One region of the Vibrio bathopelagicus genome, then DNA from elsewhere that is predicted to be linked to it. Evidence: predicted binding sites of a transcription regulator. Region 1 holds the regulator's gene; each other region holds the start of a gene.
What was found. The regulator PurR, encoded in region 1, represses purine synthesis genes. The targets are predictions, from matches to a motif close to TNANGNAAACGTTTNCNTNA.

Region 1 (7,778 bases):
TGGCCTTCAAGGTGCTCTGCTACTTTTTGGACCGGAGAATGAATAAACCGATACTGCTCTAACAAACCCGCTTCGCTGATACTTCCTTCTGCAAGCTTAAGCATCTCAGAAGAGAGATCGCACAGAGAAACGTTATGCCCTAACGCCGCAATTTTTTGCGACATCTGTGCAAGACCACCTCCAGCATCAAGAACATGCAAAGGTGAAGCTGATTGCTCAAATTTGCTCAAAGCTTGTTCTAGATCTTCCCATACGATGATCTGACGGATCTCTCCTTTGTCAGAGCCGTAAATATTTTTTGCAAATTTGTGGGCAATATCGTCGAAATTACGGTCTTCAGTCACGGCTACTTGAGTTATTATGTCCTATCGTGCCTGCTATTCTGTCACAGGAATTTCAGGAATAAAGAGGCGATGTCTCTTTTTACTACTAAGTGATGTTTTTTCGGACTATTCGGATATGTTTGAGCTGAAAAAAGTAGTGTCTTCGCTATTGATGCCACTGCCAGCAATGTTAATTCTCGCTTTTCTGGGTTTAGCCCTAGTGATGTTTACTACCAAAAGGAAGACTGGTTGCCTAATTACCCTTTCAGCCCTCTGTGGTATTTTCCTAATCGCTTTCCAACCAGTTTCTAGTCAACTTTTAATGCCAATGGAAAGGCAACACACCGCATTTTTACCCGTAGACGACACCATCGACTACGTTATGGTTCTTGGAAGTGGTCACGTCGTCGATGATCAAATTCCACCAACCTCAGAGCTTAGCCGTACAGGGCTAATGCGTTTAAGTGAAGGCATTCGTATTCTGCGCCTCTATCCTGGTGCAAAACTCATTCTGTCTGGCTACGGTGCTGGCACTGAAGTGAGCAACGCAAGAATGATGGCTAAGGTCGCGTTAGCACTCGGCGTAGCAAAACCCGATATCATTCTGCTTGAAACCGCTAAAGACACGTGGGAAGAAGCGCGCCAAGCTGCCGCGTTTGTTAAAAACAAAAAGATGGTGTTAGTCACATCGGCGAGCCACATGACTCGCGCCCTGAATGAATTCAATGCGGCAGGTATGAAGCCATTAGCAGCACCAACAAACTACCTTGCACAAGAAGGCATTGTTGAACCTTGGAATAAGTACATGCCTAAAGCGCTCTATCTTGAACAGACAGAACGTTACTGGCATGAAACGATGGGATTGGTTTGGCAGAGCCTACGTGACTGGCTAGACACCAGTAATGACAATATTGAAGAACCTGTGGTTATCCCTGAGCCTTCTATTTTAGAAGAGGATAATGGTGTAGCTTCTGCAGCGCAGTCTTAATGATAGTTCTTGGTTTCAAGTAGCTGTTTTAGTGTCACTGCTTTCATGTAACGACTTTCGAGTCACTTATGAATCGTCAAGAAAACTATAAGCTCTAGAATGAAACGCAAAAAAAAACCGAGACATCAAGGATGTCTCGGTTTTTTTACGTTCAAATTTTGTTGCTAACTAGAACTCCCTAAGAGAATCAGTCACCAGCAAACATGTAACCTTCACCGTGAACCGTCACAAAGATTTGTGGGTTCTTAGGGTCAAACTCCATCTTCGCACGCATACGACGGATTAACACGTCAATGGTTCGGTCGTTTGGAGCATCCACTCGGTGGCTGATCATGTTCAAAATACGTTCGCGACTTAACACTTGGTTAGGGTAAGAAGAAAGCGCAACGAGCAGCTCATATTCCGCTTTAGTCAGCTTAACTGGCTCACCATTTTTACTTAAAGCACGACGAGGGATATCAAACGTCCACTCACCAAAACGAACCACAGATTCGTCTTCTACTTCAACAGTCGCACCAACCGCTGTTTTACGAGCAGCAGCAATACGCCAAAGTAAGTTTTTAACTCGAACTAATAACTCGCGAAGTTCGAAGGGTTTAGTAACATAATCGTCTGCGCCCATTTCTAGGCCTACAATTTTGTCGATGCTATCCGTGCGTCCAGTAACTAAAATAATCCCAATGTCCGATTGACTGCGTAATTCGCGAGTTAGCATCAATCCATCTTCGCCTGGTAAGTTGATGTCTAGCATAATGAGGTCAACGTTGTTTTCTTCCAACACATTTCTCATCTGAGCACCGCTTTCCGCTTCACTCACTGTGTAACCTTCGTTCTGGAAATATCCAACCAGCTTACTGCGGGTTACCACATCATCTTCTACGACTAATACGTGATAGCTCATCTACACCACTTTTCTTATTTAATAGTTTCAGTAACCATTCTATTCATAACTAGTAACAATTCTAGTGGTACAGCAGATAAAAGCGAGAAACATGAACCTTTTTTGATACAAGACAATCTAAAACCTTGCTATTTATCGTCCATGGCAATTCAATATAGGCATTACGACTAACGAGTCACTTTGCGTTCAGCAAATAACCTTGTTATTGAGCCTTGGTGTGCTTATGCCCAAATGACTTATCGATGCTTGGGTATATAAACATCACAAGACTAAATCAGGATCTATGAAATGAAAGATACGAAAGCATTCAACGAACAAAGAGCTGAAATATACTGGTGGCTATCAAGCTTGTTCGCTAAAGAGCTCACACAAGAAGAACTCGATCACTACCACTCTGTTGAGATTCGTTCTTTTCTGACTGGTTTAGGCGAAAACGAAACACTTAAGCCTGCGATTGATAAACTGGTAGACGCATTGAACCGTCTACAAACACGTGATGATGCCCAACTAGAACTGTCTGCTGACTTCTGCGATCTATTCTTAAAGACAGATAAACATGGTGCTCTACCTTACGCTTCAATGTACATCGGCGAAACGGGCCTGTTAAACGACAAGCCAGCTAAAGACATGGAAGACATCATGGCTAAGCACAACTTGGTGGTTAACAAAGATCTAAAAGAGCCAGCAGACCACATTGCTATCGAACTCGATTTCTTGGGTAATCTCATCATCCGTTCAAACGAAACTGAACTTGAAGAAGAATTAGAGAAATCGTTCGCTGTTCAACAGCAATTTATTGAACAACAACTTCTTACTTGGGTACCAAAGTTCAACGTTAAATGTCGTGAAATCGATTCATTCGGTTTCTATGCATCGGTTGCATCTCTTCTCGTTGCCTTCTGCAATCTGGACACTCAGTATTTAGCGGGTGAATAAGATTCGCTGATGATTAAGTAAACAAATTCAATAGAATGTGACAATTCACCCAGAAATCTGGGTGAATTTTATTGCGAGTAATTTCTAGTCAGTCTAAAATTGTGACCGCAAACGATAAAATATGAAACATTCACGAAATGCTATGCTTATTTAAGTTCAGAGCATTTCGGTGTTAAGACAAGCCGCTCAATAGCGGTTTTTTGTTTTTTAGCACTTTAATACCCCAAAGAGCCCTACAAATTTAAGCTCTTAGTTAGGTAGCTTAACGGCTACTTTATTCCGTACTTTGGGAAAGTAGCTTCTAATAGGATAAAACCATGGCCACTATAAAAGATGTCGCTCGCTTAGCAGGCGTATCAACTACCACCGTTTCTCACGTAATCAACAAAACGCGTTTTGTTGCAGAAGCGACTCAAGAGAAAGTAAACAAAGCCGTAGACGAATTAAACTACGCGCCAAGTGCTGTTGCTCGTAGCTTGAAATGCAATTCAACACGTACTATCGGCATGCTTGTGACTCAATCAACAAACCTCTTCTTCTCTGAAGTGATCGATGGTGTTGAAAGCTACTGCTACCGTCAAGGTTACACTTTGATTCTGTGTAACACGGGTGGTATCTATGAGAAGCAACGTGACTACATTCGAATGCTTGCAGAAAAGCGTGTAGATGGCATCTTGGTTATGTGTTCTGACTTAACAGAAGAACTTCGTGGCATGTTAGATCGCCATGCTGATATCCCAAAAGTTGTCATGGATTGGGGTCCTGAAACCTCTCAGGCTGATAAGATCATCGATAACTCTGAAGAAGGCGGCTATCTAGCAACCAAGTACCTGCTAGAACGTGGTCACACAAAGATTGCTTGTTTAAGTGGCCACTTAGACAAAGCAGCATGTGTAGAACGCATCGCGGGTTACAAACGCGCACTCAATGAAGCGAAGGTCGCAACCGACGAAAAGCTCATCATTGAAGGTAACTTTGAGTGTGATACCGCTGTACTTGCAGCTGATAAAATTGCTCAGATGGAAGATCGTCCTACTGCTGTATTCTGTTTTAACGACACAATGGCGCTTGGCCTAATGAGTCGTCTACAACAGCAAGGCATTCGCATTCCTGAAGATATTTCGGTTATCGGTTACGACAACATTGAACTTGCAGAATACTTCTCTCCACCATTGACGACGGTTCACCAACCTAAGCGTCGTGTTGGTAAAAATGCATTCGAAATTTTGTTGGAACGCATTAAAGATAAAGATCATGAAAAACGTGTCTTCGAAATGCACCCTGAAATTGTTGAGCGAAGCACAGTTAAAACGTTAAATTGATTGATAAATCGAGTTTAATTTCATTAAGCGCACCTTTGGGTGCGCTTTTTTTATAAGCAACTAAAATAAACCTAGTTGCATAACACCAAGATCATTAATTGAAGCAATATCACATTTTGAAATATCAGGTGTGAGCCTCATTCAACAAAAACTTTATTCTATTCAGTCAGTCACGCACAGGGCAAACCACTCGAAAGAGTGAGACGCAAAGCTTCCGGCCTAAACCACTCGTTGGTATGGTAGCGGGGTTACCGATGGCAAAATGCAGTAGTTACTAACAATTTAGTAATTTACGGCTTGTTGACAATTTAATTGCAACATTTTGCTAATCTCTCGGACCTGCTTATTTGGTGGCGTAGTTCAAATACACCGAGATAAATAACATGGATAAACCGATACTAAAGGACTCAATGAAATTATTTGAGCCCCTAGGAAAAATAAAATCACGCTCAATGTTTGGTGGATTCGGGCTTTTTGCTGATGACACTATGTTTGCTCTGGTTGTAAATGACCAGCTGCACATAAGAGCGGACAAAGACACAACAAAGCAATTCGAGCAACAAGGGTTTCAACCATACGTCTACAAAAAACGTGGTTTCCCTGTCGTCACTAAGTATTTCGCATTGCCGGAAGGCTTGTGGCAAGACCAAGAAAAGATCTTGCAGCTTGCTACGACGTCTCTGGGTTTTGCTAAAGATGAGAAAGCGGAGCAGTCTTCTGCTAAGCCAACTCGACTAAAGGACCTCCCTAACCTTCGATTGGCTACCGAGCGTATGTTGAAAAAGGCGGGGATCGATTCCGTAGAATGTTTATATGAATCTGGCTCTGTAAACGCATTTAACGCCATCAAGGAATCGCATGCATCCTCTGTCAGCATTGAGCTGCTTTGGGCGCTAGAAGGTGCGATCAATGGTACTCATTGGTCTGTTATACCGCAGCAACGTCGTGAAGAGCTTATCAGTCGCGTCAATTAATATTGTCAGTTCAAACTATCTACATAACTAAGCCGCATTCTTGCGGCTTTTTTTATATCTGTTGAAAGTTAATCTATGCTTTGCCTGTCTATCTATACTAATGGTATACATTGAAAATTAGAGGAAGTATCAATGAGTAAGAAAATGATATTGGGTATCGTGTTGGTCGTAACCATCGTCCTATTAGGCGTCAATTTCGGCCAATACCTAACACTTGAGAATGCGAAAGCTCAACAAGCTGTTTTGAATGACTACATCGAGAGCAATTTTATTGCTGCTGCTGCGATTTACTTCGCCGCCTATGTCATGATCACGGCTTTCTCAATTCCCGGCGCTGCGGTTGTTACACTCTTAGGCGCTGCTCTATTTGGTTTCTGGAACAGTTTACTGCTAGTGTCTTTCGCGAGTGCTATTGGTGCAACCCTCGCCTTCTTAAGTAGCCGTTACCTGTTACGTGACTGGATCCAAACCAAGTTTGGCGACAAGTTAGCAACGATTAACAAAGGCGTTGAAAAAGACGGGGCATTTTACTTATTTTCTCTACGTCTAATTCCTGTCTTCCCATTTTTCCTTATCAACCTGTTAATGGGGTTAGCCCCAATGTCGGTGACTCGTTACTACATCACGAGCCAAATAGGCATGCTGCCAGGTACCGCGGTTTTCTTGAATGCTGGTACTCAACTCGCAGAAATTGATTCACTTTCAGGTATCGTATCTCCTTCAGTATTATTGTCGTTTGCTTTGTTGGGGGTATTCCCAATTATTGCTAAATGGTTGATGAGTAAGTTTCGTTCAGCACCTGTTGCTGAATAACGTATATGGCTGACTAACACCTAAAGCCGAATAAGGTTCTATTCAATGAAAATTTTCAGTGCATCGAATCCTACAGAAGCCCATATCATCTGTGGATTGTTAGAAAGTGAGAATATTGCGTGTGAAGTCCGTGGTGAGGGTTTGTTCGGTTTGAAAGGGGAAATCCCATTCACCGAGGAAACTGACCCTTACGTATGGTTATATGAGCCAGAATTGGCCAGTAAAGCCCGCACGATCGTCAATGAGTACCAAAAACAGCAAGATTCGATCATCTATGAAGAGTGGCGTTGTGGTGAATGCCATGAAGTCAACGAAGCGCAATTCGGTTCTTGTTGGCAATGTGGCGCTGCATCACCAGAGTAAGAACATAACGAACGATACCCCTCCCTTAAAACAAAAACGGGAAGCTAATATTAGCTTCCCGTTTTTATTTAATTCAATCTATTCATCTGTTCTGATAGCGAACCAAGAGAATCACTGGATTTGTTTTTGAATAAACGCGATAGAACGTTGATTAAACTCTTCAGGGTTTTCAACATTACACACATGTCCGCAATTCGCTATTTCCACTAACTCACTCGACTCGTGTGCTTCAACCATCTCCTTTACGGGCTTGATGAACATGTAGTCACGTTCTCCCATTAAATAAAGGGTTGGGATCGGCAACTCTCTATCTTTGAAGTACTTCATAAGAGGGTTCACATCAGCAGTTAGGATAAACCAGCGTTTAAACTCTTTTTGACACAGCTTTTTGGCTTCGCGGATAAATAGATGGCGAGATTCTTTTTGGCTCTTCTGCGGCATGACAACATAAGCAAAGAGACTATATAACCACATGTATGGAATGATGTGCTTGCTTAAATTACCCAACTTTATTAATACTTGAGAACGAGTATTGAGCTTAGTCACCGCCCCACCAAGTACCATTGAACGCACACGTCCCGCGGCTAATTCTGCTACGTTGCGAACAATAATCGTCCCGAGAGACATACCAACAAAATGCGCGGAGCGGATTTTTAGATGGTCAAGTACTTTGAGGATATCGAGTGTGACCGATTTGAACGTATAGCGGTTCGCTATCAGCTCTTTTAAAATATTGTCTGACTTACCGTGCCCTCTCAGATCAATGAGAAGCAAGTTGAAATGTTGTTTATACGCTTTGATCTGCTTGAACCAGATTGAGGAGCTGCCTCCCGCGCCATGCACAAACACAACCCATTCATCGCTCGTAGGGTGAGTAAATGTTTTATGAAATAATAAACTCTCAGACATACCTATCGCTTTAATTATAATAATGGAGCTATGCCTCATCACGAGGCGATGGCTAAGGATATCACGCTATTAAGAACTTTAAGTGATAATAGTGTCAAACCTAACATTAGTCATGTGAATACCTGCCTCACCTTTTTTACCTGACTAAAATGAGTTTGCAAGTTTTGTCTTCGTAAACGTGATGTGTTCTGACCAGAAAACAAAAAGGCACTCTAGTCTCAGAGCGCCTTCTTTCATTACAAACCATTA
Region 2 (7,778 bases), 230 kb from region 1:
AAATGATGTAAACCCCAAAAAACGAACAATTTTAACTTTCTATTACATGAGCCGAATGAAATGAATAACGAAGGAAATGAGTAGCGCATAATGAGTAGTGTTTTTAGTATGCCCGAAAGGCAAAAATCAGCACATTTGCCCTTTCCGGTTTATCGCCTTTAAACAAAGTCAGTCATTTTTCCCTCGTAACAAGGCCAGTTAACAAAGGTTAATGAACTCGGTTTAAATACTCTCTATGTTGTAGCCAAAAATAATAAGGAGAAAAGTGATGATCGAGTGGAGAGTTAAAAAATTTGCGGATCTGTCTGTTCAAGAGCTCTATGATTTCTTGCAACAAAGAGTCGACATTTTTATCGTCGATATGAACACACCATATAGTGACCTAGACGGCAAGGATAATCACCCAGAGACTTATCACGTCATGGGCTATGAGAACGAACGCCTTGTCGCTTATAGCCGAATTATGGCTCAAAAGCTGGGATACCCAGTTGATGTTCTTCCTCTACTGGATTCTGATGCGAATGATGTGTGTATCGGGAGAGTGATCGTAACAAAGGATTATCGAGGCAAACAGATTGGTAACCAACTGATGCAAGTGAGCTTTGATGCAACCCGCAAAGTGTACCCTAACTGTTCAATTTTTATTTCGGCACAAGCACACCTTAAAGACTACTATGGTAAATTCGGCTTCGACGTTGTCACCGATAGTTACTTGGAAGATGGGTGCAGTATGCTAGGTCTTAGATATACCCCACAGCTCATGGCCGTTTAGCAAAAGCCGAAAGACAGAGACATCGAAATACAAAACATGGTATTGATAGATTAAGTCGTTCTGAAATGCAAAAAACCCGACAACTCAGAGAGTTATCGGGTTTCTTTAAATAGTGGTACGCCCTGAAGGATTCGAACCTTCGACCACCTCCTTAGAAGGGAGGTGCTCTATCCAGCTGAGCTAAGGGCGCGCTACAGGAAAGGATTATACGAATTCGAATCAGTAAAGCAACGGCTTTATGTAACATTCTGATCCAAGTGAGTAAAAAAAGGGCAATGAGATTATAAGTGTTGGAAAATAGACCAAAGCAAACGTTTGCTTGATGGTAATCAAAAAGATTTTCTGGAATAATGCGCCCAAAACATCAGCCACTAACTTGAATATCAATACTAAGGAAATTCATGACTGCTCAAAATATTGATGGAAAGCTAATTTCTCAAACCGTTCGCTCTGAAGTTGCGGCACGTGTAAAGGCTCGTACTGAAGCTGGATTACGCGCTCCGGGCCTAGCGGTAGTTTTAGTGGGTGAAGACCCTGCCTCTCAAGTTTACGTTGGAAGTAAGCGTAAAGCGTGTCAAGAAGTAGGCTTCGTTTCAAAGTCTTTTGATTTACCAGCAACCGCGACCGAAAATGATCTGCTAACGCTAGTCGACCAATTAAATGAAGACCCTGAGATTGATGGCATCCTAGTTCAACTGCCTTTACCTGCAGGTATTGATACTACTCACGTTCTTGAGCGTATCACGCCAGAGAAAGACGTTGATGGCTTCCACCCATACAACGTAGGCCGTTTGGCTCAACGTATGCCTAAGCTACGCTCTTGTACGCCTAAAGGCATCATCACATTGCTTGACCGTTACAACATCGACTTACGTGGTAAGCACGCGGTTGTTGTTGGCGCATCAAACATCGTAGGTCGCCCAATGACTCTAGAGCTTCTTCTAGCAGGTTGCACAACGACCACATGTCACCGCTTCACCAAAGACCTTGAAGGTCATGTACGTCAAGCAGATGTTGTTGTGGTAGCAGTTGGTAAGCCTAACTTCATTCCTGGCGCTTGGATTAAGAAAGGCGCTGTTGTGGTCGATGTAGGTATCAACCGTTTGGAATCTGGCAAACTCGTTGGCGACGTTGAATACGATGTCGCAAAAGAGAGCGCAAGCTTCATCACACCAGTTCCAGGTGGTGTTGGTCCAATGACAGTGGCAAGCCTAATTGAGAACACAATGATTGCTTGTGAGCAGTTTCACTCGAAATAGCCCGCAAACGACAGTCTCGGTAGCAATACCTCTGGCATGAATTGACTGTTACTAAAATAGAATTAGAAAGCCGCAGCGTGAAAACGTTGCGGCTTTTTTGATACTGAGCAATTCGTTTTTGATACAAAACTAATCGCTTTTGATAGAGAGCACTCGCTACTTATCTGAAGTATCAATTCTTTCAGTTTGATCCGAAGGCGGCAATAAACTAATGATCGCACACTCAGTTGAGATGAGTTTTTCCAAATCAGAACCTTGCGTCACTAAACGGAAATCACCGCCAGTAATTACCCCAAGAGGAATGGCTTTAGGGTACAGAGCGTTAAACTCATTAAGGTCAAACGCTTCGGTCAAACCCGTGCTCTTAATTTGGCTGCCTTGAGCCATCAAGGAGTTAAGCTTGGAGTAGGTAATTCCTTCCGAAAACAAACTTCTGTTGCCATCTCGGCTCACTGAATGCCTTTCATGTTTAGCTTCTGTCGATTCAAGCTCGAACACCTTGTTTTCACCAAACTCATCTTGATAATGCATGCTGACTAATGGATTGGTTTGACGATAAGGCGAGACGATCATCGCACGCCCTATCCCGTCCAATTCCAAATTATTTTCCGCGTGGCTTGAGGCTGGGTTACCAAAATAGACATTCAGGTTATCCATACGCGCCAAACGAATGCTTTCCCAGTTGGTATCGGCTAGCACACTGTTGATGTTGTGTGTCGCCAGCACCTTGGCAAACTGTCTAGCAAAATGAGTCGCGCCGAAGAAGATAACCCCTTGCGCTTTCTCTTGCGTCACACCCAACCTTCTTGCCCACCAACTTGCGGTAAGGCTCTGAATCACAACCGTACCGATGATGACCAAGAACACCATTGGCACCAGTAGATCAGCCCCTTCAATCAATTGCTTCTCTTGAAGCTTGATAGCAAACAGGGAAGAAACTGCGGCAGCGACGATCCCGCGAGGTGCCATCCAACTCAAAAACCATTTATCCGCTGAGGTAAGATCCGTGCCGATCCCGCTGATCCACACACTCAGAGGACGAGCCACCAGCATGACGACCGCTAATAAGCCAATTCCGCCCCAACCTATCGAGAGGAAAGTCCCTGAATCGAGTCGACTCGCCAGTAAGATAAACAAGGCGGAAATGAGTAACACAGTTAAGGTCTCTTTGAACTCAATAATATCTTCAAGATCCAAGCCTTTCACGTTGGCGAGCCAGATCCCCATGATGGTCACTGTTAATAAACCGGATTCTTCACTCAGGTCATTGGAAAAAGAGAACGCCGCCAGCATTAACGTGAGAACAGCCACGTTACGCAAATAGTGCGGAACCCAATGCCCTTTCAGCATTTTGGCAATCAAATAGCCACCGATGATCCCTAAGCCTAAACCAATGGCTAAAGTCAGACCCAAGGCCGACAAAACATGGCTTGTAGGATCGGCTGAAGAGACAATGTATTCGTAAACGAGAACAGCAAACAGAGCGCCAATCGGGTCAATCACTATCCCCTCCCAGCGTAAGATGCTGCCTAACGAAGATTTGGGCTGAATGCTGCGCAGCATGGGAACAATAACGGTTGGTCCCGTCACCACCACCAAGGCAGCAAACAGCGCGGCTAATGGCCAACTGAAATCCACAAAGTAATAAGCACCAACGACAATGCACGCCCATGTAATCAACATGCCGAAACTCACGAGGTGCGTCACCATGCGACCATGACCTCTGATTTCCTTGAAATTCAAGGTCAAGGCACCTTCAAACAGAATGATGGCGACACCTAATGAAATCAGCGGGAATAACACATCACCAAAAATGGCATCGGGATTGAGGATGTTGAGACCGGGACCTAGAAGCAGGCCGACAATAAGAAGAGGAAGAATAGCAGGAAGACGTAAGCGCCAACCTAACAATTGACACGTTAAAGACAGCAGCCCAATTAACGCCAAGGATGAAGTAATCGACAAATCCATTTGTGCCCCTAAAAGGTTTGCACCACACCCTGTGGTACAAACTTATTAACTGAATAAGAAAAACTACGTCATTACACTATAGGATCTCTTTATCACACTAACCGAATATTATTGTGATTAATCAGTCACTTTACTAATGGGCAGCACAGTATTAAAGATCTAACTGGGTACTTAGAACCCAGCTAGAAAACACTTATCAATTAACGAGGAGGGGCTTAAAGAGAAAGCACCACGCCAGCAATCGCTGCGCTCATTAAGTTGGCAAGTACACCCGCACAAATCGCTTTAAAGCCGTATTGTGAGATGAAAGAACGACGCTCTGGAACTAAGCTACCCAGACCACCAATCAGAATGGCCATTGTAGAGATGTTGGCAAAACCACATAGTGCAAAAGTAACGATCGCTTTTGAGTGCTCACTCAGTGCGTCTTTTACGTCCATTAACTGGATAAAAGCCACAAACTCGTTCACAACGATCTTGTTACCGATCAGCGAGCCTGCAACAACAGCCTCAGACCATGGCACACCGATCAGCCATGCAACGGGTGCGAACACATAACCTAGGATAAGTTCGAAGCTTAGGTTTACGCCAAACCAACCACCAACAATACCTAACAAGCCATTCAGCATGGCAATCACACTGATAAAGGCCAGAAGTGTCGCACCCACAGCAACGGCAATACGCAGTCCAGACATAGCCCCATCTGCCATTGCCTCGACTACGTTTGTTGCTCGTGGAATTTCAACATCAGACTCAATATTTTCTTGAGCCTCATCTGCGTTACCTGGTACCAAAATCTTGGCCATCAATAGACCAGCAGGAGCAGACATGAATGCCGCAGCGATCAGGTAGTTCAAATCAACACCAAGCGATGCATAACCCACCAGCGTACCGCCAGCCACAGACGCTAAGCCACACACCATTACGGCAAACAGTTGTGAATCCGTCATGTGCTTCAAGTAAGGCTTAACCACCAATGGCGCTTCGATCATACCAACAAAGATGTTCGCGGTTGCAGACAGTGATTCCGCACGACCTGTACCTAAGAACTTTTGCAAAGCACCGCCGATAAGGTTGATCACCTTTGGCATAAAGCCGATGTGGTACAAACCTGAAATCAATGCAGAGAAAAAGATAATGATGCCAAGAACGTTAATAGCGAAGACAAATCCGTTATTCGTGAGGCCACCAAATAGGAAGTTAATCCCCTCTTGACCGTAGTTGATCAAGCTAGACACCGCACCAGTAGCTGCATTCAGCGCTTCTTTACCCATTGGCACATAAAGAACCAATAGCGCGAATGAGATTTGCAGCAAGAAAGCCAAAGAGACGGTTCTTAGCGGGATATTTTTTCTGTCCGTAGATAGTAACCAAGCGGCTACTAAAATAGTGATAATTCCAAGTAGGGAAGCCATATGCGTCAACCTAAAAGTTGTAGGTAGGAAAGGCGACGCATTGTATAGAGGAAATCGTTTGCGGCAAGGTGCGGTTGTTAATGTGATGTTGGGATTATCACTGCCTCACCTATGATTATATTAAAGCATTGAATTTTAATGATTTAACTTGCTCAAAAAGCATACTTTTTCCATATGGAAATTATATTTATAGATTAGGAAACAGTTAACGATGCAGCTCGACGCAGGTTTTGAGGTTTTCATCCCAATAAGTCGGCGAACCGATATGATCTTTAATGAACTCAATCACTGCAGAAAGCTTCTTCGGCATGTTCTTTCTACTCGGATATACAGCGTAAAATGGCATCAACTGGCTCGCTCGCCATTCAGGAAGCACTTGGATGAGCTTGCCTGTCCTAAACTCTTCTTTGACTAAGTAAGTCGCCAGATAAGCAACGCCCCACCCTGACACAGCCGCGTCTCGTACCGCTTCAGCTAAATCCACCGAATAATCGCCTGCCACTTTAACACTGAGGTTTTCTTGGCCGTTATCAAATGCCCACGATGTGTAGTCCCGTTCACGACTACGATAGATAAGGCAGTTATGGTCAATCAGATCAGATGGCACATGAGGAGTCCCTGCCTTAATCAGATAATCCGGGGATGCCGCCACCACAAACTGACTATCAGCTAAGCGCTGCGCAATATAACCTTCAGGCAAATCTTCATTATTGGTGATCCAGAGATCCAGTCGCTCTTCAATCATATCCACTTTGTAGTCGAACAAGTGAACCTCGATTCTCAATTGAGGATACAGCTGTCTAAGCTGATCAATCGCAGGAATGATATGCAGCGTGCCAAATGACTGTGACAAGCCCACTCGCAATATCCCAGAGATATCATCTCGTTGGCTGTCCATATCCATTTGAGCCGCTTTCACCGTGTTGAACAGCTGCTCACAGTGCTGATAGAACACTTCCCCTGCTTCGGTTAGTGTCAGGCTGCGTGTGGTTCTTTGCACCAGCTTGATACCTATCGAGTCTTCGAGCAAAGCAACTTGCTTACTGATGTGAGACACCGACACATTCAAACTTTTTGCTGCACTGGTAAAGCCTTCATGCTTGATTAACGCATGGAATATCACCATCTGTGCGGCTCTATCTGTTAGCACAAGACCACCTTTTAAAATCTCTGAAATATAAAAGAAAAAGGACTCCGAAGAGTCCTTTAGTTCGTTCTGCCTATGGTAGGCCAAATGCTATTCAAAGCGACTAGGTCGATTAATCAAACTTAATTCTGTCTGCTAAGTGGCTGACCGCCAACGCAAAGTAGTAAGAACGATTCCACTTCATTAACACATTGTAGTTGCTGTAAATGAGGTACGAACGACCTGTTTCATCGTCTGGCATAATTAGCCAAGCTTTAATATCTTCATCAAGCGTTGGTAATGGGCGATCGTCAAAGCGCTTAATACCGAGTTCAGACCACTCTTTTAAGTATTTCGCTTTATCTTCACCTCGGCCTTGCATCTCGATAGACACGGTTGCCGGAACATGAACCTGACGACCCCACGTATATTTGTCATCCCAACCTGATTGGCTGAGATAATTAGCCGCCGAAGCAAATACATCTTCTTCAGTGCCCCAAATATCTTTCTTACCATCACCGTTACCGTCAGCGGCATAAGCTAAGAATGAACTTGGCATAAACTGAGGCTGCCCCATCGCGCCAGCCCAAGAGCCTTTCATCTCTTTGGGTGCAATATGGCCTTGATCAAGAATCGTTAACGCTGCCATCGCTTCGCTGCGGAACAACGCTTCTCTGCGTCCTTCGTAAGCCATTGTGGTCAAAGCGTCGATAACACTGTAATTACCCGTGAATTTACCAAAATTACTTTCTACGCCCCATAGAGCGACAATGAACCTTGGTTGAACACCGTACTCGTCACCAATACGCTTTAACGCTGTGTAGTGTTTCTTATAGAGCGATCTTGCCTGTTTAACTTTCCAATCTGGAACCGCACGTGGAATGTATTCATCCAGAGTCAGTTTCTTCTCAGGTTGGTTCTTATCTGCTTTGACAGCTCTCGGCTTAAACGTCACACCATCAAAGGCTTCTTCAATGATCGCTTCAGAAATGCCTTGCTCACGGCCTTGCTGCTTTAGCTTTTCTACATATTGTTCAAAGCTAAGCTCTTCAGCCTGTACTGAACCGATAGTCAGGCTATTACCCAATAGCAATGCTGACACGGCTAATATGGTTTTAGAAAATTTACTCAACGATCATTCCTCCTTGAATTAGGTGGCTATCACTCTTCGTCTTGAACATTCTGCTGAGCTTTACGCTCTTTATGCAGTTCAAGTTCGTTAACCGGCGGAGGCG
Region 3 (7,778 bases), 340 kb from region 1:
TGTATTAGTGCCGCTACTGACAGGGCTTGATCCCAATGTTGCACTCTTTGGCGCAGGTATCGGTACCCTTTTATTCCAACTTATTACACGCCGTTCAGTGCCAATCTTCTTAGCATCTTCTTTTGCATTCATCGCCCCTATCATGTTTGGTATTCAAACTTGGGGTGTCGGCGCAACCATGGGTGGTCTAATGGCGGCAGGTGTTGTGTATGTATTGATGGGTGCATTGATCAAAGTGCGAGGCGTAGCCTTTATCCATAAACTGCTTCCACCAGTTGTTGTTGGTCCTGTGATCATGGTGATCGGCTTAGGTCTTGCTCCTGTTGCGGTAAACATGGCGCTAGGTAAGACCGGTGATGGTGCCATTCAGCTTGTTGATGCCGATGCAGCGCTATGGATTTCTTCGATTTCACTACTAGTGACAATTGTCATCAGCGTTTTCTCAAAAGGCTTCCTTAAACTGCTACCTATCTTCGGTGGTATTGTCGCGGGTTACATAACCAGCTTAGTGTATGGTGCCGTAGACTTCACACCAGTGGCTCAAGCCGCTTGGTTAGCACTACCGAACTTCACCGCGCCAGAATTCAACATCAACGCTATCTTCTTTATGGTGTTTGTTGCGATTGCCCCCGCCGTTGAACACGTTGGCGATATGCTGGCTATCTCTAACGTAACCGGCAAAGACTACCTAAAGAAACCAGGTCTACATCGCACAATTACAGGTGACGGCGTGGCGACTATTGCAGCTTCTATGCTGGGCGCGCCGCCTAACACAACCTACAGTGAAGTAACAGGTGCGGTAATGCTGACGAAAGCATTTAACCCAGTAATCATGACTTGGGCAGCAGTAACTGCGATTGTTCTAGCATTGGTAGGTAAGTTAGGTGCTCTACTTCAAACGATTCCTGTTCCTGTAATGGGCGGCATCATGATTCTACTGTTTGGTTCAATCGCAACAGTAGGCCTGAACACCCTAATTCAGAACAAAGTTGACCTACACAAATCACGTAACCTTGTGATTGTCGGTATTACTTTGGTCTTCGGTATTGGTGGCATGGCATTTGGCATCGGTGACTTCAGCCTTCAAGGCGTAAGCTTATGCGGTATCGTAGCGATTCTACTGAACCTAGTCCTTCCTGAAGAGCTAGGCGACAACACCGTAGTAGACAAAGCGCAAATCGACTAACTGCAAATCGACAAACTGTAGAGGCTTGTGATCCTCAGTAAAGAGCATCACAAGTTAGCAAGATCAAAAAAAGGGAGAGCATCGAATGCTCTCCCTTTTTATTAATACGACTAATTCAACGAGTTAAGAAACGGTTTAGAGTAACTTAAGCTGAAACCGAATTACTTAGTACCGAAGATCTTATCACCAGCATCGCCAAGACCAGGAACAATGTAGCCCTTGTCGTTTAGCTTCTCATCGATTGCAGCCGTGTAAAGCTCAACGTCTGGGTGCGCTTTTTCTAGAGCAGCGATACCTTCAGGAGCCGCTACAAGCACAAGAATCTTAAAGTGCTTACAACCTTTCTCTTTCATCAGGTCAATCGTTGCGATCATAGAACCACCTGTAGCAAGCATTGGATCTACCACTAGAGCAATACGCTCGTCGATGTTAGATGCAAGCTTGTTGAAGTATGGTACTGGCTCAAGCGTTTCTTCGTCACGGTAGATACCAACAACGCTGATACGTGCACTTGGGATGTGCTCAAGAACGCCGTCCATCATGCCTAGACCAGCACGTAGGATTGGCACTACAGTTACTTTTTTACCTTTAATTTGGTCAACTTCAACTGGACCGTTCCAACCATTAATAGTTACACGCTCCGTTTCAAAGTCTGATGTCGCTTCGTATGTTAGAAGGCTACCCACTTCTGTCGCTAGCTCACGAAAACGCTTAGTGCTAATCTCACCTTCACGCATCAGGCCAATTTTATGTTTTACTAGTGGATGTTTCACTTCAACAACTTTCATTTCCAACTCCGACAATATTTAAACAAACCTGTAGATTATACACGAACTCTAAGGTTATTTCAGAATCTTTATTCTAATAAAAAAAACCGCGCAAACGTTTGCTCTTGGTAATCAAGCCCTGTTAGAATAGCGCCGTTTTCACATCCAACTTAAGTTCGAGGACTATCCCGTGAGTGGTAATACTTCTTCTCTAAGCTACAAAGACGCTGGTGTTGATATCGACGCAGGTAATGCACTAGTAGACCGTATCAAAGGTGCCGTTAAACGCACTCGTCGCCCTGAAGTAATGGGCGGTATTGGTGGCTTTGGCGCCCTATGTGAACTTCCAACGAAATACAAAGAGCCAGTGCTTGTTTCAGGTACTGATGGTGTTGGTACTAAACTTCGCCTTGCTTTGGATATGAAAAAACACGACACCATTGGTATCGACCTAGTGGCAATGTGTGTGAACGATCTAATCGTTCAAGGTGGTGAGCCGCTATTCTTCCTAGACTACTACGCAACAGGTAAGCTAGATGTAGATACAGCAGCAGACGTTGTTTCAGGTATTGCTGAAGGTTGTGTTCAAGCAGGTTGTGCACTAATCGGTGGCGAAACGGCTGAAATGCCAGGCATGTACGAAGGCGACGACTACGACGTTGCTGGCTTCTGTGTTGGTGTTGTAGAAAAAGCTGACATCATTGATGGCACTAAAGTAGCAGCAGGCGACGCACTTATCGCTGTTGGCTCAAGTGGTCCACACTCAAACGGTTACTCTTTGATTCGTAAAGTTCTAGAAGTTTCTGGTGCTGATAAGAATGAAGAACTAGAAGGTCGCACTATCGGTGAGCACCTACTAGAACCCACTAAAATTTATATCAAGTCAGCACTTAAGATGATCGCAGAGCATGACATTCATGCTATCTCGCACATCACAGGTGGTGGTTTCTGGGAAAACATCCCACGCGTACTTCCTGAAGGCACTAAAGCAGTGATTGATGGCAAGAGCTGGGAATGGCCTGCTATTTTCAGCTGGCTACAAGAGAAAGGAAACGTGGAGACATTTGAAATGTACCGCACTTTCAACTGTGGTGTAGGCCTAATTGTTGCTCTACCTAAAGATCAAGCAGATGCTGCTGTTGAACTACTGAAAGCTGAAGGCGAAAACGCTTGGGTTATCGGTGAAATCGCAAACGCTGAAGCTGGCGAAGAGCAAGTTGAAATCAAATAAGTGATACGTTCGCTTACTTAGTTAATAAATGAGGACCTATTGGTCCTCATTTTGCTATTTAGCCCGCAGAAAACCTTAGTTTATGTAGGTAAATTGTAAACAGTCCCGTTAATCAATTGCATTATCCAGTCTATGAAGAACAGCCATTCTATGAATAACAGTCACTCTAAGAAAAACATCGTCGTTTTAGTCTCAGGAAGCGGAAGTAACTTGCAAGCCATTTTGGATGCCTGTGACAGCCACACGATTGACGCCTCTGTTAAGGCCGTTTTCTCAAATAAAGCGGATGCTTTTGGTCTAGAGCGAGCAAAATCAGCGGGTGTTAACGCACACTCAGTTAATCCAAAAGACTTTGGTTCACGTGAAGAGTTCGATCATGAATTGATGGTTCAGATCGATGCTTACCAACCCGACCTGATTGTACTCGCTGGCTATATGCGTATTCTGAGTTCAGAGTTTGTTCGTCATTACGCGGGAAAAATGATCAATATCCACCCTTCTCTGTTACCTAAGTATCCAGGGTTGCACACCCACCAGCGTGCTATTGATGCGCAAGACAAAGAGCATGGCACCAGTGTCCACTTTGTTACCGAAGAGCTCGACGGTGGCCCTGTAATCTTACAAGCTAAGGTGCCTGTATTTGAAGGGGATGATGCAGACATGCTAGCAAGCCGAGTGCTCACCCAAGAACACTGCATTTACCCTATGGTCTGCAAGTGGTTCGCGGAAGATCGTTTATCAATGATGAACGGACAAGCTCTCTTAGACGCTAAGGCATTAGGTAAACACGGTTACGCAGAAGAGTAATTCGTCAGAAACTAAATTAAATCAAAAAAAGGCCGCTTACTGATTTATTGGTTCAGTAAGCGGCCTTTCTTTTATGCGGCTCAAACTTATACTATTCGAGACGTTTAGCTCAATGGTTCAGTCGGAGCTTGGCTTGCAACCTTTTTAGGTGCGTAAGCAACATCTTCCAGCTCTTTATGGTTATTGCCGATCAGCTCACCAAAATGAAACAGTGCGTATTCACCCGGCTTCATTCTAAACCACTCTTCATTACATGTTAGAGGCTGCGTTGCCACGACCGTAACCACATCATTTGGCGTAGTCTCTTCTTGAAAGTTTATCTCAACATCTTCATCAATCAGGCTCGCATTACCAAAAGGCGCACGTCTTGTTATCCAGTATAAGTGATTCGTACAGTAGGTCATGACGTACTCACCATCACTGAGCAGCATGTTAAAAACACCTTTCTCACGCAATTGGTCACAACATTCCGCAACAAAGCGAAACATGCCTTCCATGTCTTGTGGCGGTTCAGGAAAACGATCTTCTAATTGTTTAACTAACCAACAGAAAGAAAGTTCACTGTCCGTCTCACCGACAGGTCTGAAACGTCCACTAACCAGATCATCGTAATCCGTTAATTGGCCATTATGAGCGAAGGTCCAGTATCGCCCCCAAAGCTCACGGGTAAATGGGTGAGTGTTTTCTAGATTAACGCCACCACGGTTGGCTTGACGGATATGACTGACAACAGCTTGGCTTTTAATTGGGTAATTTTGAACTAACTCAGCAATCTTTGATTCACAGCTCGGGTTAGGATCTTTGAACGTTCGAAAGCCCTTCCCTTCATAAAAGGTGATTCCCCACCCATCACGATGCGGTCCGGTATTACCTCCACGCTGCATCAGGCCAGTGAAACTAAAACAAATATCAGTTGGCACATTCGCGCTCATACCGAGCAATTCACACATGGTTTAATCTACTCCCTTTTAAAACTAATGGAGCCTAAGCTGGGCTCCAAATGTCTGTAAAACTATTATTCCATTTCTTTTTCGACAAGCTGAATCACAATGTGAATGATCTTAATGTGAATCTCTTGGATGCGGTCAGCGTAACCAAAATGCGGAACTCGGATTTCGATATCAGCACAACCTGCCATTTTACCGCCATCTTTGCCGGTTAACGCGATGGTTTTCATGCCTTTAGCTTGAGCTGCTTCAATCGCTTTTAAAATGTTGGCAGAGTTGCCTGAAGTCGACAAACCAAACAACACGTCACCTTTACGGCCTACCGCTTCTACATAACGAGAAAAGACATGGTCGTAACCAAAATCATTACTTACACAAGATAAGTGGCTAGGATCTGAAATCGCAATACCAGCGTATCCTGGGCGATTTTCACGGTAACGGCCAGTTAGCTCTTCCGCAAAATGCATCGCATCACAGTGTGAACCACCGTTACCACAAGAAAGCACTTTGCCTTCTTGTTTAAATGAGTCAGCAATCAATTTTGCAGCGGCTTCAATTTGAGCGATATTGTGGTCATCGCTCAAAAACTTGTTAAGAACGTCAGCAGCTTCGTTCAATTCACTTTTGATTAGGTCTTGGTACATAAGGCTTATCTCTTATATTTTTTGACGCAACTTGAAGTGCGTGAAATGAGAGCTGAGGGTTTTTCCCTCTTTATCACTGAGTTTACCCACAAACATGAAATAGTGTCGATACTTAAGCTAAAAGATTGCCACCTTAATTAATATCTCAATGTAGAACAGTCCAATTATTCACCACCAACCTCTCACAATTAGAATTTTAACTCTATTAAGATCACTTTTTACCCAATTTAGAGTTTTACAAATATTTAATATTTTGTTTACACTTAACTGGTTAGACCTCTTACCTAAAATCATAACGATAAGTGATCTCTGAAAAGGAAATCGATCATGAACATATTGCTCTCCCTACTTGCCATGACAACCATCTTTGGTGCCTGCCTTTACCATAGAGTTAGTCTGGTACGTGCTTTAATCGTATTAACCGGTTCAATGGTTGTACTAACATTGTTTGGCGGTGTAGCTGTCACTGGCTGGCTTTGTTACCTCTTGGCCGTTGCAATGCTTGCTGTACCTGCAATTCGTCAAACCATCATCAGCCAAAAAGCGCTTTCTTTGTTTAAGAAAGTTCTCCCTGCAATGTCTCAGACAGAAAAAGAAGCATTGGAAGCGGGTACCGTATGGTGGGAGGCTGAGCTGTTCAAAGGCAAGCCTGAATGGAAGAAACTTCAGGACATTGCTGACCCTAAGCTCTCTGAAGCTGAACAAGCCTTTTTAGACGGACCTGTAAATCAGGTTTGTGAAATGGTGAACGATTACCAAGTGACGCATGAGTTAGCGGATCTACCACCAGAAGTATGGCAATTCCTAAAAGACCACAAATTCTTTGCCATGATCATCAAGAAGAAATACGGCGGTTTAGAATTCTCAGCTTACGCTCAGTCTTTGGTTCTACAGAAGCTAACTGGCGTTTCGAGCGTATTATCATCGACGGTTGGCGTACCTAACTCGCTTGGCCCTGGTGAGCTATTGCAACACTACGGTACAGAAGAACAAAGAAACCATTACCTGCCGCGCTTAGCTGAAGGTAAAGAGATCCCTTGTTTCGCACTGACCAGTCCAGAAGCAGGCTCAGACGCCGGCTCTATCCCAGATTACGGTGTGGTATGTAAGGGCGAATGGGAAGGTGAAGAAGTATTGGGCATGCGCCTAACTTGGAACAAGCGTTACATCACCCTGGCGCCTGTCGCAACTGTTTTGGGCTTGGCCTTTAAACTGCGTGACCCGGATGGCCTGCTTGGTGATCAAAAAGATCTTGGTATCACCTGTGCGCTTATCCCAACTGATTTAAAAGGCGTAGAGATTGGAAATCGCCATTTTCCGCTCAATGTCCCATTCCAAAACGGTCCAACTCAAGGCGACGACATCTTCGTACCGATCGATTTCATCATTGGTGGCCAGAAAATGGCAGGCCAAGGCTGGCGCATGCTGGTTGAATGTTTGTCGGTTGGTCGTGGTATCACACTGCCTTCAAACTCAACAGGTGGTATCAAGTCTGCGGCATTAGCAACAGGTGCGTACGCTCGCATTCGTCGTCAATTCAAACAACCAATCGGTCGCATGGAAGGGGTTGAAGAGCCACTAGCACGCCTAGCGGGCAATGCCTACGTGATGGATGCTGCGAGTAACCTGACCGTTGCAGGTATCGACCTTGGCGAAAAGCCTTCAGTTATCTCTGCCATCGTTAAGTACCACTGTACTCACCGTGGCCAACGCTGCATCATCGACGCGATGGATATCGTCGGTGGTAAAGGCATTTGCTTGGGTCCATCAAACTTCTTAGCGCGTGGCTACCAAGGTTCGCCAATCGCGATTACCGTTGAAGGGGCAAACATCCTGACTCGTTCAATGATCATCTACGGTCAAGGTGCGATTCGTTGTCACCCTTATGTTCTAAGCGAAATGGAAGCGGCTTATTCTGAAAGCAGCGATGCACTTGATAAGTTTGATTCAGCGTTAGCTGGACACGTTAGCTTTACGCTCAGTAACCTTGTTCGCAGTTTGTGGTTTGGTTTAACCGATGGTCGTGGTTCTGATACGCCAACACCAGCCAATAAAACTGACAAACAAACACAGCGCTACTACCAAAAATTGAACCGCTACAGCGCTAACCTAGCGCTACTGTCTGATATTTCAATGGCAGTACTCGGTGGTTCTTTGAAACGTAGAGAGCGTCTATCTGCAAGACTGGGCGACATC
Region 4 (7,778 bases), 710 kb from region 1:
AGACGACGCATATTGCCAAGCTGAGTCTATTTCGGTTACTGAGCATCAAGGTGTTGGCTTAGTAAAAGAGCAAATCCGCTTTATTCACACAATGGAAAAAGCAGGGTACTTAGATCGTGGTTTGGAATACATCCCAGATGACGAAACATTGCTTGAGCGTGAAAAGCAGGGTCAAGGCCTAACAAGACCAGAGCTTTCTGTACTTGTCGCTTATGGCAAAATGGTACTTAAAGAAGATCTTGTTAGTGATGATATCGCTAATGATGAATTCCATGCTCAACAGCTTATGCAATACTTCCCAACAGCGTTACGTCGTAACTATTCTCAGCACATGGATAATCATCCACTGCGTTCTGAAATCATCGCGACTGCACTGGCTAACCAAATGGTTAACGAGATGGGTTGTAATTTCGTTACTCGTCTGCAAGAAGAGACTGGCGCAAATATCGTTGATATTGCAAATGCTTACGCGGCATCACGTGAAATCTACGGTCTTGGTAAAGTTCTTAAGAGCATCCGTGAACTGGACAATGTTTCAAGTTCTGAAGCTCAATACGAATTGATCTACCATGTTCGCCGTACACTTCGTCGCTTGGCTCGTTGGTTGCTAAGAAACCGTACTGGTAAACAGTCAGTGAAAGCTCTGATTGAACTTTACCAGGGTGATGTTCTTACTATTACAGAGAAACTGGATGAAAACCTAGTAGCTTCTGAAGTAGAAGAGCATAACGCAATGGCACAGCTATGGATTGACCAAGGCGTAAACGCTGAGTTGGCTAATTCAGTCGCACGTTTGTCTAGTTTGTACTCAGCACTGGATATATCCACAGTAGCTCGTGAAACAGGTAAAACAGTACAACAAGCGTCTAAGCTTTACTTCAATCTTGGTGACCGCTTGTCTTTGCACTGGTTCTTGAAGCAAATCAATGGCCAAGCAGTAGACAACAACTGGCAAGCATTGGCACGTGCGGCATTCAGAGAAGATCTGGATTGGCAGCAACGTCAGCTAACTGGTCAAGTACTTAACTGCGGTTGTGCTTCAGATATTGATGTGATTAAAGCGCTTGATGATTGGATGGAAAGCAACTCGGTTTCTCTACATCGTTGGGAAAGCATCTTGAACGAATTCAAAGTAGGTTCGGTTCATGAGTTTGCTAAGTTCTCAGTAGCACTACGTGAATTGATGCTGTTGAATCTAAACTGCATGTCGACAGACTAGCGATTAGATAAAAACGAAAAGAAATAAGGGCAGGCCATTAGGTCTGCCTTTTTCGTTTGGCTGAATAGTGTTATTCGGCAGAACAGTGTCATTTGGCTGAATAGTGAATGATGTGTCCAATTATTTCGTTGAGTCACTTATGTTTGGTCAAGTTAGCTTTTAATTGGTCGAGTTAACTGATGCTCGTTACATGAATGGTAGTCAAATGGACGATTCGCCTGAGGGTACGGTAACGTTTGCTTAATAATAAACCTCTTTCGTTAGCAAACTCGATTATCTTACCCTTACAGTCAGTAATAGATTGAATAGTTGGGCAAATAAGTAAATAATATCGCCCCGTTTACACGGCGCTTTTTTCTATCGGAGGCACAATGCTTTACCGTCTAGCCAGAACTGGCTTTTTCCAACTTGATGCCGAAAAGGCACATGACCTTGCAATTCAAAATTTCAAACGCTTTACCGGCACACCTATTGATCTTTTGTATCGCCAACAACTACCTCACCGACCTGTAGAGTGCATGGGTCTTACTTTTAAAAATCCAGTTGGCCTTGCGGCCGGTCTAGACAAAAACGGCGAATGTATTGATGCATTTGGCGCAATGGGTTTTGGTTTTGTAGAAGTAGGGACTGTTACTCCTCGTCCACAAGCAGGTAATGACAAACCACGTCTGTTCCGTCTTGTTGAAGCCGAAGGTATTATCAATCGCATGGGTTTTAACAACCTAGGCGTAGATAACCTAATTGAGAATGTTAAGAAGTCGAACTATGACGGCATCTTAGGTATCAATATTGGTAAGAACAAAGACACGCCAATTGAAAAGGGCGCAGAAGATTACATTATCTGTATGGAGAAGGTATACCAATACGCAGGCTACATTGCGGTAAATATTTCTTCACCAAATACTCCAGGACTTCGTTCGCTACAATATGGCGAAGCACTTGATGATCTGTTGTCTGAACTAAAAACCAAGCAATCTGAATTGGAAGCGAAGCATGGTAAATATGTCCCGCTTGCTCTTAAGATCGCTCCGGATCTAAGTGATGACGAAATTAGCCAGATTTGCGAATCATTGATCAAAAATAAGATCGATGGTGTGATCGCAACCAATACGACATTGGATCGCAGTATTGTTGAAGGCATGAAGCATTGCGACGAAGCGGGTGGCCTAAGCGGACGTCCAGTTCAATCTCGCAGTACTGAAGTTGTTCGTAAACTTCACGAAGAGCTGGGTGACCAACTACCGATCATCGGGGTAGGTGGCGTTGACTCTTACGTTGCTGCAAAAGAGAAAATGATGGCAGGCGCTAAGCTTGTACAAGTTTACTCTGGTTTCATCTACAAAGGTCCAGGCCTTGTTCGTGACATCGTTAAAAACCTGTAGTTCGTAAAAGCTTAAGCTATAATCCGACATCGTCTTGACAAAAGAGACACTGTAACTCACTGAGTTGTAGAGAAAAGCGATAAGAAAGAGGAATTCATTTCCTCTTTTTTTTTGTCTATCGCGCAGTAAAATTACTGTAATTGAAGGTAATTTTGCGTTTTACCTAACGGAATGGTTCAACAGTGTGAGACGAAATGATGCTTAAACCTAGCGATACATGGAGTTGGTATTACGATGAGCAGCAATGTTCGTTGATGCTAAACCTCGGAGAGGATATGATTTTTAAAACGAATCTGGTCCGTAATAAGCTGGTGGACTGCGCTTTTAAAGATAATGAATTCACTGTTGATGATGCATCTTCCTACCAAACCTTCAAAGAACAAATTTCTGGCTTAGAACTGTCTGAGCCACGACAAGCAGAGCTCGCACTTTATTGTGTGGCTGCAAAGCGTTTCCATAAGCCCGTACAGCCTAAAAGCTGGTTCTTCGACTCACAAGGCGCTGGCCATGAATATCCTCAAGAAGGGGATATTGTACAAATGAATAACGAGCATAGTCTTGGTTACTTCATTGTATTAGAAGTAGGAGAGTGTGCGAGCTTATGTGCATTTGTAGACTTAGAAGAGTTCCTCCTAACGCCTTCAAAAGGATTACGCTTTGGAGACTCGATTAAAGTCATGCACGATAGAATGACTGACGCAAATGCTATCCTTCATCAAACGCATATTGCGATGGTGGGCTAACCTCTAACCTCTAACCTAGAGCACTATTTCGACCAACTATCGCTACGAATAAACCTGTAATACCTTCCCCATAATCGGCTTAATAGCCGATTTTTTTGTGCCTAAAAAAGCGTATCTCAATAAATACGGCGTAGTTCATTCATTTGAATGACGTTGTTCACTTATTTAATTTGTAAAAAACGTATTTTTTTTAACCTCAATTTCGACCGATTCTCTCGCCATCGATAACGGATTTCCTCTGTTTATTCCCTGTTTGGGCTCTTTTGTTGCTAAGTTTCAACTTGAATTTTAATCTGGTATATACCAATTTAAGGGTGAATATAAATGCACTTAATGGTTTAGGCTTATCGATGAGTGTTATTTCTGTGAGATTGAGAGTTGTTGTGTTGTAAGGGGATGCGAGTAAGCGATCGCTTCATGACTGAGCATTTGCTAAGCAGTTAGTAGAAAGATTCAATGAAAAGACGAGTTTAGTGTGATGCTCTAGTAGCAAATTCAGGTATAATCGAACTCATTTTTATCAATAAAAGAACACTATGAATCAATATCTAGCGGTTACCTCAAACGGCCTTGAGAATTTATTAGTTGAAGAACTAACCCAACTAGGGATTACAAATGCAAAACCTGTTCAAGCAGGTGTTAAATTCAAAGCTACGAATGAGCAAATTTATCGTTGTTGTTTGTGGAGCCGTTTGGCTTCTCGATTTGTACGTGTCCTTTCAGAATTCACTTGTATGGATGACATGGATCTTTACCTATCAACCACAGCGGTTAACTGGGTAAATCAATTCCATAGCACTAAGCGTTTCGTTGTTGATTTCAATGGTACAAACAACGAAATCCGTAATAGCCAATACGGTGCGATGAAAGTAAAAGATGCCGTGGTGGATTGCTTTGAGAAGAAGTCTTTACCACGTCCATCTATTAGCAAAGAAAATCCAGATATTCGTATTCACGTTCGTCTGCACCGTGACAAGGCGATTCTTGGTGTGGATATGGTAGGTAGTGGTCTTCATCAACGTGGCTACCGTCCTGAATCCGGTCGCGCACCACTGCGTGAAACTCTTGCTGCAGCGATTCTTCTTCGTAGTGGTTGGGATGCAACGAAACCTTTCCTAGATCCTATGTGTGGTTCAGGTACGTTAGTAATTGAAGCGGCGATGATGGCTGCAAACATGGCACCTGGTGTGAAACGTCAGAAATGGTGTTTTGAATCACTAGAAGATTTCGAACCAGAGCTTTGGGCTGAAGTTAAAGCAGAAGCTAATGTTCAAGGCCGTCGTGGCGTTAAGAAAGTAGAATGTAAGTTCTATGGTTACGACAATGATGAACGCATGATCAAAACGGCGCGTGACAATGCACGTCGCGCTGGCGTTGAAGAGTTGATCGAATTCGAAGTAGGTGATGCAGCAAAGCTTAAACGCCCTGCAGAGTTCAATGATGGTGTGATTGTGTCAAACCCTCCTTATGGTGAGCGTTTAGGTACAGAGCCTGGCTTGATTGCACTGTACACTGCATTTGGTGCTCAACTGAAGGCTGAGTTTGGCGGTTGCAACGCTTCTATCTTCTCAAGTTCTGATGAATTACTTAGCTGCTTGCGTATGCGTGCAGACAAACAATTCAAACTGAACAACGGTGCATTACCGTGTCACCAGAAGAACTACTCAATTTCAGACCGTCCTATGTCTGAGCGTCCAACTGGCGAGCAAGAACAGCTGATTGCTCCTGATTTCGCGAACCGTCTTAAAAAGAACATCGGCAAAATCGGTAAGTGGGCTAAGAAAGAACAACTAGATTGCTACCGTATCTACGATGCTGACTTACCTGAATACAATGTAGCGATTGACGTATACCCGGGTCACCTTGTGATTCAAGAATACGCAGCGCCTAAAGATGTGCCGGAAGATAAAGCTAAACGTCGTTTAACCGATATCATCCGTGCGTCTATCCAAGTGACTGGCGTTGAAGCAAACAACGTAGTGCTTAAGGTTCGCCAGAAGCAGAAAGGTCGCTCCCAATACCAGAAGATGGCTCAAGACTCTTCTAACCTAGAAGTAAACGAATACGGCGTTAAGCTGATTGTTAACCTTCATGACTACCTAGATACAGGCTTGTTCTTAGATCATAAGATCACTCGTCGTCGTATTGGTGAGATGGCTGGTGGTAAAGACTTCTTGAACCTGTTTGCTTACACAGGCAGTGCTTCTGTTCATGCTGCAGTAGGTGGCGCTCGCTCTACAACGACTGTTGATATGTCGAACACGTATCTTGAGTGGGCAAAAGAGAACATGGAACTGAACGGCCGTGTTGGTCGTCAACACCAATTTGTTCAAGCTGACTGCTTACAATGGTTGGCGAAAGAGCAAGGATCTTACGATTTGATCTTTATTGATCCACCGACGTTCTCAAACTCTAAGCGTATGGATCAATCTTTTGATGTTCAACGTGACCACATCCAGTTGATGGAAGATTTAAAGCGTCTTCTAAGAGAAGAAGGCACGATTGTGTTCTCTAACAACAAGCGTCATTTCAAGATGGATATGGAAGGTCTGGAAGAGTTGGGTCTTAAAGCTCAGAATATCTCGTCTAAGACGTTGCCTCTGGATTTTTCTCGCAACAAGCACATTCATAACTGCTGGTTAATTACTCATAAGTAATTAAGAGATTGTATAAGGATATATAGTGCTGACTCTCTACAGTACAGAAGGATGCCATCTATGTGAGATGGCATTTAAACTCACGGAACAGCTGAATATAAGTCATCAGATCAATGTGGTGGATATCGCATTGGATGATGAACTCTTTTCCCGTTACGGGGTCACTATTCCGGTGCTCAAATTTGAAAGCTCTGATTTGTCTCAACACTCAGAGCTTAACTGGCCATTTGGCTTGTTAGAACTTAACGATTGGTTAAAGAAGAATGGCATTACTTACAATTCATAATGGGCAATTAGCGTTTGGCGATCACCCATTATTAGATGGTGCGGATTTCGCACTGCAAGAAAACGAACGTGTGTGTTTGGTTGGCCGTAATGGTGCAGGCAAATCAACGTTGATGAAGATTTTGTCTGGTAACATCATCATGGATGACGGCAAGATGCAGATCACACAAGATGTGGTTGTATCTCGTCTAGAGCAAGATCCACCGCGTAATGAGCAAGGCTCTGTTTACGAATACGTATCTGGTGGTTTAGCTGAGATAGGTGAGCTGCTTAAGGAATACCACAACTTACTTGATGTTATTGCAGAAGATCCTAGCGAAAAGAATTTGAACCGTCTTACTCGCGTTCAAGAAAAATTGGATCATGCCAATGCTTGGCGTTTTGAAGATCGCGTAAGTAATGTTCTTGCCGCTCTTAAACTAACAGCAAATACCAAACTGACGGAACTGTCAGGTGGTTGGCAACGTAAAGCTGCACTTGCACGTGCGCTTGTATGCGACCCAGACGTATTACTGCTTGATGAGCCTACCAACCACTTAGATGTAGCAACGATCGAATGGCTAGAAGCTTTCTTAAAAGATTTCCGCGGTTCAATCATCTTTATCTCGCATGACCGCGCTTTCATCAAATCAATGGCGACACGCATTGTCGACCTTGACCGTGGCAAGCTAAGCTCTTTCCCTGGTGACTACGACAACTACTTACTAGAGAAAGAAGAAGCGCTACGTGTTGAAGAGATGCAAAACGCTGAATTTGACAAAAAGCTAGCGCAAGAAGAAGTTTGGATCCGTCAAGGCATCAAAGCGCGTCGTACGCGTAATGAAGGCCGTGTTCGTGCTCTTAAAAAGCTTCGTGAAGAGCGTCAAGATCGTCGTGAAGTACAGGGTAAAGCAAACATCCAAATCGATACGTCTGCACGTTCAGGTAAAATCGTATTTGAAGCAGAGAACCTTAACTTTGCATTTGAAGGCAAAGAGATCGTTACAGACTTTAGTTTCAACATCATGCGTGGCGACCGTATCGCACTTATCGGGCCAAATGGTTGTGGTAAGAGTACGGTGCTTAAACTGCTTCTTGATCAACTTAAACCTGATTCAGGTCGTTTGCATTGTGGTACTAAACTTGAAGTGGCTTACTTCGACCAATACCGCGAAATTCTAGACCCTGAGAAGTCGGTGATTGATAACCTAGCTGATGGTAAGCAAGAAGTGACAGTAGGTGGACGTGAGCGTCATGCACTAAGCTACTTACAAGATTTCTTGTTCTCTCCTAAACGTGCTCGTACGCCTGTTAAAGCGCTATCTGGTGGTGAGAAAAACCGCTTGTTATTGGCTCGTATTTTCCTTAAATCGAATAACTTGTTGATTCTCGACGAGCCGACCAATGATTTAGATATCGAAACATTGGAACTTTTAGAAGATTTACTTGCCAACTATGAGGGTACGTTACTTCTCGTGAGCCACGATCGTCAGTTCGTTGATAACACGGTAAT

Region 2: the regulator PurR is predicted to act here: its motif matches at 5,464-5,483, upstream of IHV80_RS11590 (NupC/NupG family nucleoside CNT transporter).
Region 3: the regulator PurR is predicted to act here: its motif matches at 2,061-2,080, upstream of purM (phosphoribosylformylglycinamidine cyclo-ligase).
Region 4: the regulator PurR is predicted to act here: its motif matches at 1,444-1,463, upstream of pyrD (quinone-dependent dihydroorotate dehydrogenase).

The regions. Positions count from the first base shown of each region.
Region 1 is NZ_CP062500.1:2,407,918-2,415,695, forward strand. Features, by position in the region: gene cmoM (tRNA uridine 5-oxyacetic acid(34) methyltransferase CmoM) at 1-344, opposite strand, end outside; gene elyC (envelope biogenesis factor ElyC) at 460-1,311, shown strand; gene torR (two-component system response regulator TorR) at 1,499-2,212, opposite strand; gene torD (molecular chaperone TorD) at 2,501-3,148, shown strand; gene purR (HTH-type transcriptional repressor PurR) at 3,466-4,470, shown strand; cyclic di-GMP riboswitch class I at 4,641-4,726, shown strand; gene IHV80_RS10610 (TfoX/Sxy family DNA transformation protein) at 4,854-5,444, shown strand; gene IHV80_RS10615 (TVP38/TMEM64 family protein) at 5,577-6,257, shown strand; gene IHV80_RS10620 (putative signal transducing protein) at 6,303-6,620, shown strand; gene IHV80_RS10625 (alpha/beta fold hydrolase) at 6,732-7,529, opposite strand.
Region 2 is NZ_CP062500.1:2,637,503-2,645,280, forward strand. Features, by position in the region: gene IHV80_RS11570 (GNAT family N-acetyltransferase) at 269-772, shown strand; tRNA gene IHV80_RS11575 (tRNA-Arg) at 886-962, opposite strand; gene folD (bifunctional methylenetetrahydrofolate dehydrogenase/methenyltetrahydrofolate cyclohydrolase FolD) at 1,174-2,031, shown strand; gene IHV80_RS11585 (cation:proton antiporter) at 2,188-4,002, opposite strand; gene IHV80_RS11590 (NupC/NupG family nucleoside CNT transporter) at 4,218-5,417, opposite strand; gene IHV80_RS11595 (LysR family transcriptional regulator) at 5,623-6,543, opposite strand; gene IHV80_RS11600 (lytic murein transglycosylase) at 6,677-7,675, opposite strand; gene IHV80_RS11605 (YcgL domain-containing protein) at 7,705-7,778, opposite strand, start outside.
Region 3 is NZ_CP062500.1:2,751,287-2,759,064, forward strand. Features, by position in the region: gene IHV80_RS12135 (uracil-xanthine permease family protein) at 1-1,186, shown strand, start outside; gene upp (uracil phosphoribosyltransferase) at 1,348-1,974, opposite strand; gene purM (phosphoribosylformylglycinamidine cyclo-ligase) at 2,144-3,184, shown strand; gene purN (phosphoribosylglycinamide formyltransferase) at 3,335-3,991, shown strand; gene IHV80_RS12155 (class II glutamine amidotransferase) at 4,096-4,941, opposite strand; gene lpcA (D-sedoheptulose 7-phosphate isomerase) at 5,007-5,582, opposite strand; gene fadE (acyl-CoA dehydrogenase FadE) at 5,910-7,778, shown strand, end outside.
Region 4 is NZ_CP062500.1:1,700,787-1,708,564, forward strand. Features, by position in the region: gene IHV80_RS07390 (NAD-glutamate dehydrogenase) at 1-1,219, shown strand, start outside; gene pyrD (quinone-dependent dihydroorotate dehydrogenase) at 1,591-2,601, shown strand; gene IHV80_RS07400 (cell division protein ZapC) at 2,796-3,344, shown strand; gene rlmKL (bifunctional 23S rRNA (guanine(2069)-N(7))-methyltransferase RlmK/23S rRNA (guanine(2445)-N(2))-methyltransferase RlmL) at 3,881-6,001, shown strand; gene IHV80_RS07410 (glutaredoxin family protein) at 6,069-6,287, shown strand; gene IHV80_RS07415 (ABC transporter ATP-binding protein) at 6,265-7,778, shown strand, end outside.